4 regions of the Rhodococcus globerulus genome follow, and region 3 is predicted to be linked to each of the others. Evidence: riboswitches for the same ligand, from Rfam matches in the RefSeq annotation. Region 3 holds a riboswitch; each other region holds the start of a gene.
The links. A riboswitch is a leader RNA that binds a small molecule or an ion and turns the genes downstream of it on or off. The one in region 3 is predicted to bind S-adenosylmethionine.
Positions count from the first base shown of each region.

Region 1 (2,197 bases), 2.4 Mb from region 3:
AGAACGACGGATCCAGCACCGTGTCGACAAGTTCCTGCCGATTGATGGCGGGGATGATTGCCTGGCGCACAGCCTGATCGGCAAGAACACCGCGGCTCACGTTGGGCTGGAAGAAGAAGCTCACACCAGGATTGGGCCGGGTGAGAATTCGCCCGCCTGCCGCTTCGATCTGCGGAGCGTCCTGCGTCAACGCGTCACTGACCGCGTCCAGTTGGCCGGATGCGACGCTGCCCGCACGCACTCCCGACTCCGGCACAACCGTGAAGTTGACGCCGTCCAGATACGCCTCCCCCTGGTGGCCGGTCACATCCGAGGCCCAGTTGTACCCGGCGCGCTTCTCGATCGCGACCGATCGATCCTGCTGCCAATCCGTGTAGACGAACGGGCCGGATCCGACAACGGCTGTCCCGGAGCAACGCTGCTCCGACGGTAGTGCCGTGGTCGAGTCCGCCAGAATGCCGAGCTGCGGGGTCGAAGTTGCCTGCAGGAACTGAACATTGGGACCGGAGAAATTGATCTTGGCGGTGTGGGCGTCGACGACCTCGGTGCCCGTGTACGAGGACAGGTAGCTCTTTGCCAGTGAGGCGTTCGGGCCCAGATCCTTGACCACGTCGAAGTTCTTCTTGACCGACTCGGCCGTCACCGGCGTACCGTCACTGAACGTGACATCGTCGCGCAACGTGAACGTGAAGCTTGCTGCATCGGGGCTGATGTCCCAACTCTTTGCCAGCCACGGTGTGATCTCACCCGTCTCCGGATCCTGGTCGGTCAGCGAATCAACCACGGTACGAGTGACATACACGGTCTGATTCGTGCCCGCCTGTGCGGGGTCGGCGCAGGTAGGCGCCGTCGAGAGTCCGTAGCGCAGGGTTCCACCTGACTGGGCCGGCCCGGCGTCGGCGCTGGTGTCGCCACTACTGGTGCTGCAACCGGCAAGTACGGTGCCGAGAACCGAGATAGCGCCGATACCAGCGGCGACGGTGACGCGTGAGCGAGCACCGATTGAGCGTGAAGACACCAAGAACTCCTAAAGGGGCATGCGGAAAAGCGCGCTTGTCACCACCGGAGAACGGGGCAAGCAAGCACGAATCAGCTACGAAGAGAAGAGAAAACAGGCTTACCCACGTACGGGAGCCTCGAGAGACTGACCAGGGTCAACTACGACGGCAAACATCGCGGCCATGGTCAGTGAGTACAGAACGATCCTGCTGTGCGGCACAGGTCTACGTGACGACGCGACCACGCGGTATCGAAACCGCCTTCAACTGCCTTCATTACTTCATTCCTCCATCGATCCTGGCGGTAGCACCCTCACGCGATGACACGAAGGGTTGCTGCGACTTCATTGAGCCAGGTCTCTCTGTCGCTCGAGATGGTCTTTCGCAAGTCTACGAGATGATCGCGAGTTGTCAACTCGTTCAGTAGGAATTGCAGGCTACGCCACATTTTCGGGAACGCCGCCGCGCTCATGCCGATACCCGCCGGTCGTAGTCATGTCGCACCTGCAGCTTCTTCTCGAATGGATGAATCCCCACCTCGAGCGGTGATAGTGCAGTGTCGTACAGCGGTGCGTAGCCACAGGACAAGTAGAGCGCGACCGCTTCGGGTTGGCGCGGACCGGTTGTGAGATAGACCCTGCGGTATCCCCGAGCTGCGATCTCGGACTCCAACTCCCGGACAACGATCTTTCCGAGGCCACGCTGACGAAAGGACGCTGACGTCCAGATTCTTTTCAGTTCGGCAGTGGTGGAATCGAATTGACGAAACGCACCACCGGCGATGGCTTGATCACCGAGCGTGAGAACCAGCAGCGCTCCGTGCGGAGGCGCAAATTCCTCGGCCGGATAGGTGGTGAGATCTTCGAATATCTCGTCACGCGTACCGCCGTATCGCGAACTGTATTCCAGCGCCAATTCCGCGATGAGCGGCGCTGCCAGCGGATCGTTCTGCGACACCGACCGCACCTCTACGCCGCCGATTCCCGCAATCTCGACACTCATATGATCTTCCTTTCGGTTTCCTTGCGCCGCATTCACCGCACCCCTAACTGGAATTGCTGCGGCGACAGAGCATTTCCTTCCACCAGATCAGCCACCAGCTCACCCAACGCCGGCCCGAATTTGAATCCGTGTCCGGAGAAACCTGCGGCGACGGTGATCGCACCGACCCTGTCGATCACAAAATTGCTGTCAGGTGT
Region 1 covers NZ_CP079698.1:2,480,356-2,482,552, forward strand. Annotated here, with positions in the region: gene KYT97_RS11295 (ABC transporter substrate-binding protein) at 1-1,018, opposite strand, end outside; gene KYT97_RS31255 (putative leader peptide) at 1,186-1,275, opposite strand; SAM riboswitch class I at 1,285-1,379, opposite strand; gene KYT97_RS11300 (GNAT family N-acetyltransferase) at 1,467-2,000, opposite strand; gene KYT97_RS11305 (FAD-dependent oxidoreductase) at 2,033-2,197, opposite strand, start outside.
Region 1: linked by a shared signal. The riboswitch ahead of KYT97_RS31255 (putative leader peptide) and the one ahead of KYT97_RS22305 (aminotransferase class V-fold PLP-dependent enzyme) in region 3 are both predicted to bind S-adenosylmethionine.

Region 2 (2,197 bases), 3.0 Mb from region 3:
CGGCATCGAACTCAGCCTTGAACTCGGTCTCGTAGACGTGCTGGAAGATGTCCTTGAAGGCACCGTCGTACGCCTTGAGAATGGTGTTCTTGGTGGACAGGTACACCGGGTAGTTCTGCTGCAGTCCGTAGGTGAGCGACGCGCGAGCGAAGTCACGGATGGACGTGGTGAAGTTGTACTGCCCCTGGACGACGCCGCCCTCTTCAGGGAAGTTGACCAGTTCGTGCTCGATCGGTGCGCTGCCGTCCTCAGGCGTGTAGGTGATCATCACCTTGCCGGGGCCGGGGACCTTGAAGTCTGTGGCGCGGTACTGGTCGCCGAATGCGTGACGGCCGATGATGATCGGCTTGGTCCAGCCCGGGACGAGTCGCGGAACGTTCGAGATGATGATCGGTGCGCGGAAGATCGTGCCGCCGAGAATGTTGCGGATCGTTCCGTTCGGGGAACGCCACATCTTCTTGAGACCGAATTCCTCGACACGAGCCTCGTCCGGCGTGATGGTGGCGCACTTGACGCCCACGCCGTGCTTCTGGATCGCGTGTGCGGCGTCGATGGTGACCTGGTCATCCGTCTCGTCGCGGTATTCGATACCGAGGTCGTAGTACTCGAGGTTCACATCGAGGTACGGGTGGATCAACTTGTCTTTGATGAACTGCCAGATAATGCGTGTCATCTCGTCGCCGTCGAGTTCGACGACGGTGCCCTCAACCTTTATTTTGGACATGGGTGCTTCGCGTCCTCCTAGGAAGTTTCCCCTGGTTACACGGTTGCGGTCACACTTTGTGAGTGAGTCCGCGAACGGTTCGATTATCAAACCTAGACTGTGTGGACTGATCCCGGGAGATGAGTCCCAAACAAGACAAGCGTACTGCTAACGCTGGGGGCCGCAACCGGCAGCCCCTCCTCCGAGTCACTACTCACCGGTAACTTTTGCCTGCTAGTGGGCACCGTCGCGTCGAATGGCGACTGGTGACGCCGCACACTTCGACCCGCGTCATCCTTCGGCTTCACTCCCGGTAGAATTCAGCTCGGTCATGAGTACCAGCGTCAAGCCCCGGCTCGCTGGACGGCAACCCTCCAACCGCGGTGGGGTGCCCCGGGTGATGACCAGGTCGCCTCGAGGCGAAACTGCGCAATTGCAGCTTCACCGGATTTCCAGGCGACAAGCGCGGGTCCGACAGGGACGGACCCCAGACCGGGCCGAGCCCCACGGAGGTTTTTCAGTATGTGTCGCACTTGTAGATAGACCCCAGCACGGGGCGGCGATCATTCGCCCCCGTCCGACAGCTATCCGTCAGACCACTGGAGTACACAAATCATGACCGACATCTCAGCTAACTGGTCCTTCGAGACCAAGCAGGTCCACGCCGGACAAACCGCAGACACCGCCACCAACGCGCGCGCACTGCCGATCTACCAGACCACCAGCTACGTCTTCGACAGCACCGACCACGCCGCCGCGCTGTTCGGCCTTGCTGAGCCGGGCAACATCTACACGCGCATCATGAATCCAACGCAGGACGCCGTCGAGCAGCGCATTGCTGCACTCGAAGGCGGTGTCGCGGCACTCCTCCTGTCCTCGGGTCAGGCCGCCGAAACCCTCGCGATCCTCAACATCGCGGAGGCCGGAGACCACATCGTCGCCAGCCCCTACCTGTACGGCGGCACCTACAACCTCCTGCACTACACGCTTCGCAAGCTCGGCATCGAAGTCACGTTCGTCGAGGATCCCGACAACCTCGACCACTGGCGCGAAGCCATCCGCCCCGACACCAAGGCCTTCTTCGGCGAAACCATCGCCAATCCCAAGAACCACATCCTCGACATCCCCGGGATCTCAGCGGTGGCTCATGAGAACGGCCTCCCCCTGATCGTCGACAACACCGTCGCGACGCCGTACTTGCTTCGCCCCCTCGAACACGGCGCCGACATCGTGCTGCACTCCGCCACCAAATATCTCGGCGGACACGGCACGGCCATCGCCGGCGTCATCGTCGACGGCGGCACTTTCGACTGGACGCAAGGCAGACACACCAACTTCACTACCCCCGATCCGAGCTACCACGGCGTCACGTTCGCCGACCTCGGCGCACCCGCCTACGCTCTCAAGGCGCGTGTACAACTCCTGCGCGACCTCGGCTCCGCCGTCGCACCGTTCAACGCGTTCCTCATCGCCCAGGGCATCGAAACCTTGAGC
Region 2 covers NZ_CP079698.1:1,895,250-1,897,446, forward strand. Annotated here, with positions in the region: gene KYT97_RS08665 (NADP-dependent isocitrate dehydrogenase) at 1-724, opposite strand, end outside; SAM riboswitch class IV at 1,031-1,175, shown strand; gene KYT97_RS08670 (bifunctional o-acetylhomoserine/o-acetylserine sulfhydrylase) at 1,319-2,197, shown strand, end outside.
Region 2: linked by a shared signal. The riboswitch ahead of KYT97_RS08670 (bifunctional o-acetylhomoserine/o-acetylserine sulfhydrylase) and the one ahead of KYT97_RS22305 (aminotransferase class V-fold PLP-dependent enzyme) in region 3 are both predicted to bind S-adenosylmethionine.

Region 3 (2,197 bases):
CGGATCGACAGCGGGCGACCCTTGCGGTAGGTCATGTACGCCAGTCCGAGGCCGACGACAACGTAGATTGCCCACGCGTGCAGGCCCCAGTGGAACATCGTCAGTTCCATTGCCTGATTTGCGGCCGCGTCGGTCGATCCTGCTACCCGGCCCGCGACCGGCGGGTCCACGTAGTGCGAAAGTGGTTCTGCCACTCCGTAAAACACCAGACCGATGCCCATGCCTGCACTGAAGAGCATGGCAAACCAGGACATCATGCCGAACTCGGGCTGTTCGTCGTCGCGGCCGAGTCTGATGTTGCCGATCCGGCTGATCGCGCAGTAGAGCGCAAAGACCACAAATCCGGTGGCAGACAGGATGTACCACCAGCCGACACCATCGGTGATGGCGTTGTTGAGGCTCTGGAAGGCGTCGGACGCAGTCCCGGAGTAGATCACAGCAAAGGCGATCAACCCGAAGATCACTATCGATGCCGGGACGAATACGGGTTTCCGTAGTCCCCTCCACGCGTTTTTGACCGCAGTCATCTCGCTCCTTCACACAGTTCAGCGTTCTTGTCGCACTCCGGCGACATCGTCGACGCGCTCAGCCCTCGTACGGCGGCCACAGGTCACGTAGGTGGGCATGCGCTCGCACCATCGCAGTAAAGACCGGGCTATTGCTTTGCAATTCAACGTAGCTGCGCAGTTCTGGCGACTCAAATGAATGAAAGATGGTGCAGTGTTGACGAATCTGCCGGTCTTGTTCGACTATCGATCTGTATTTTGTTGCTGTTTAAGGATTCTCGTAATCGTTTGCTCGAAATCTGTTCGAATCTCTCTGGAATGCAAGGAATGAAGGGTCAATGCGAGATTCGGAACGAATCGTATTTGTCAAACTCGGTGAATGATTCTGTAGGTCAAGCGCTTATGGCCCGTGAAGGCTCCTCGGAAGGTTGCGGTGCCACGGAGGCCGAAACGTTACCGTGATGGTGGTCACCACGAAGAGATGTCGGGCGATTTGTCGGAGTCGAGAGCGTGTTCTGCGTTGGGGTTGACAAGCCGGTTGACTCCTGCCATTCTCGTTTGCAGGTCACGAGTACCAGTGTTCAGCCCCGGCTTGCTGGTCGGCAACCCTCCTCCGCGGTGGGGTGCTCCGGGTGACGACCCGGCTGTATCCGAAAACGGATTCGGCAAGCGCGGACTCTTCCGGGGACATCACCCGAACGAATGAGTCCTTGAACGTGAGGATTGTCTTCGATGACTGCTGTTCTGAGTGCCGATACCTGCACCGCTCCCATTGCCAAGGTTTCTGGCGCCGACCTACAGGTTCCCCTCGTCCAGGGTGGTGAGTGTTCCTACGCGAACTTCGACTACGCAGCGAGCGCGCCCGCATTGGCCCAGGTCACCGATCGCATTGCGGAACTTCTTCCCACGTACGCCAGCGTTCACCGCGGTGCCGGATACGCCTCCCGGATCTCCACGCTGACCTACGAGAACGCTCGCGAATCGGTTGCTCGCTTCGTGAACTGCGCTGACGATCAGGTTGTCGTCTTCACCCGCAACACCACGGACTCGCTCAATCTTCTCGCTCAGTCCGTGCCCGGCAGCACCGTCGTTCTCGACGTCGAGCATCACGCAAACCTGTTGCCCTGGAACGACGCTCGCATCGTCACGGCCGCCGATACCGTCGAAGAGACCATCGAGCGCCTGATTGCGGAACTGTGCACCAAGCCCGCCGCGCTCCTCGCCATCACGGGAGCGTCCAACGTGACCGGCGAGATCCTGCCGATCGCACGCCTCGCGGACATTGCACACCGTTGTGGTGCACGCATCCTCGTCGACGCCGCTCAGTTGGCTCCCCATCGTCGTATCGATCTGCAGGAATGCGGAGTCGACTACCTCGCGTTCTCGGGTCACAAGCTGTACGCACCGTTCGGTGCCGGCGTCCTCGTCGGTCGCCGCGACTGGCTCGACGAGGCCAAGCCGTACCTTGCCGGTGGCGGCGCTGTCCGTGAGGTGACGCTGGAATCCACCGAGTGGGCCTGTGCTCCCGCCCGTCACGAGGCCGGTTCGCCCAACGTCCTCGGTGCTGCTGCAATCGCCGCAGCCTGCGACGCACTGACCGCGCTCGACTTCGACGCCATCTCGGAGCACGAGAAGGCGCTCACCGCTCAGTTGACCGACGGACTGGCCGCCATCGCCGGCGTCAACTTGCT
Region 3 covers NZ_CP079698.1:4,902,333-4,904,529, forward strand. Annotated here, with positions in the region: gene KYT97_RS22300 (BCCT family transporter) at 1-527, opposite strand, end outside; SAM riboswitch class IV at 1,070-1,184, shown strand; gene KYT97_RS22305 (aminotransferase class V-fold PLP-dependent enzyme) at 1,239-2,197, shown strand, end outside.

Region 4 (2,197 bases), 2.1 Mb from region 3:
GCTGACGGGACGCTCGAGCCCGAGCGTTTCGCGCAGGGTTGCGCCGATCCGAGGGGCGCGGTGCACCGATAATTCCTGCAGCGTAGGAACGACGCTCTCGCGCAGGACTTTCAGATCGGTTGTGACGACGGCGGGGTGGATCCGGACGCCATCGACGATGCCGGCAAGGGAACTCAGCAGATCGACGAGGTCGGGTGCCGAACCGGTGAAACGGAGCCGTCCACGGTCGGGCCACGGCGAATGCTCGTCGAGCGCGGCGAGCCGCGACTGTGCCGTCTGGTCGGGGGTGTCGAAAACTACCTCGATGTCGGCGAAGGTGAGACCCTGTTGCCGGGCCGCCTCTTCGGCGATCGCGGACGTGTCATGGCCCGACACCAGCACGACGTCGAGGAGGTCCGACACGCCGAGATCGGCGTCTCCCACGACGACTATCTGGCCCTGCGGGGACCGTGGAGTGATCAGGGGGCCGACGACGTCGAAGAACTCGCCGGAGAACCGGACGTGGTGGACCTTGTCCGGATCGAGGTAGCGGCCGGTCGCGGGGTCGCGGACGACAGCGTCGTCCTCCCACGAATCCCACAGTCGGCGTGCAAGGTCCACGACGTCCCGGACCTCGCGGCTCGCGGCCTCGGCGCTTCGGGGCTCGAAGCCGACGGCTTCGTTGACGTCGACGGAGTTGTCCGCACCGACCACCCAGGCAGCGCGGCCTCTTGACGCGTGGTCGAGGCTGGCGAGTTGGGTGGCGAGGTGGAACGGTTCGGTTGTCAGGGCCTGCACTGTCGGGGCGAGCCCAACCTGCCCTGTCGTCGAGGCGAGGTACGCCGCGCGAGCCCCAGCATCCAACCTGCCCACCGGGTGCAGTGTGCCCTCCGGCACCACCCTGTCGTCGAAGGTGACAAATGAGAATCCGGCTGCCTCTGCGGTCGCTGCGCTCGACCGAAGAATCCGAGGCGATAGTAGCTCGGCGGGTGGGTGACCCCACACCCGCCATGCAGCGGGATGGCTTCCCGCGCCGTCCAACTCGATTGCAAAGTGCAAGAAACCAGGTGATCCAACCACGACCGGGGACCTTTCGAATGAGTGCGGACACGCGCCGGGCTCTACCCTCACCCTGCGCGCTTGCGGAATCAATTGCAGATGCCGCCGGGTCGTCACCTGGAGCACCCCACCGCGCGGGAGGGTTGCCGACCAGCAAGCCAGGGCTTGATGCTGGTGCTCATGACCGTGGCTCAAATCTAACACGGACAATCATCGCCGAAAACCTTTGCACCCCAACATGGAACGCTGCTTATCCGGTTTTTCGGGTGGTGTCCAGCATTGAGATCCGGCTGATTCGAAGATGTGCGGTGCTCGGGTCTTCCTGGTTGCGTATCTGGCTCGACGGTTCGACCTCGTCCACCGGTACCAGCTCGAACTGGAAACGCATCATGACTCGATGTAACTCTATCGCCGCATATTCCGTCCACAGGCTTTCGCGCGAGAGCATCTGAGAAGGTGGGTATCTCGGTGGTCGGCATCGAGGGATAATGAAGGCGAAGTCGGTTTATGCGCAGACCTGGATCATTCTGCACCAACGGAAAAGCGCTCCCGGACAGAACGATTCCCTAAGCGGGTACGTGTAGCACTCCGTTTAGGGGTTTCGCTCCGTCGTTGAGATCTACAAACTTCGACAGCTCAGCTCAAGTCCGCGATGATTCGCTCCGCGAGAGGCTTGGACGACGCCGGGTTTTGTCCGGTGTACAGCTTGCGGTCCACTACGACGTAGGGGGACCACGCCTCAGCATTCGAGAACTTGCCGCCCTGCTCGCGTAGCTTCGTTTCGAGCAGCCACGGAGCCTTGTCCGCCAAACCTGCCTGGGTCTCCTCTTCGTTGGTGAAGGAGGTCAGGTTGTAACCGTCGAACAGCCAGCTTCCATCGGATCTGCGCGCGGGGAGCAACGCTGCCGGTGCGTGACAGACTGCCGAGACAACCTTGCCTGCGTCCAAGAATTTCACGAGAAGCTCGCCGAAGGCTTTGGACACTGCGAGATCCTCCATCGGCCCGTGTCCGCCTGGAACAAAGACCACGTCGTAGGTATCGGAGTCGATTTCTTCGAGAACGTGGGGTGAGTTCAGCGCCGGCTGCAGATCGGCAATGTACTTGCGCATGCGATCAGCGCCCTCCTGACCTCCATTGACCTCGGGGGCAAGGCTTCCC
Region 4 covers NZ_CP079698.1:2,762,288-2,764,484, reverse strand. Annotated here, with positions in the region: gene KYT97_RS12505 (LLM class flavin-dependent oxidoreductase) at 1-1,059, opposite strand, end outside; SAM riboswitch class IV at 1,111-1,224, opposite strand; gene KYT97_RS12500 (type 1 glutamine amidotransferase domain-containing protein) at 1,675-2,197, opposite strand, start outside.
Region 4: linked by a shared signal. The riboswitch ahead of KYT97_RS12505 (LLM class flavin-dependent oxidoreductase) and the one ahead of KYT97_RS22305 (aminotransferase class V-fold PLP-dependent enzyme) in region 3 are both predicted to bind S-adenosylmethionine.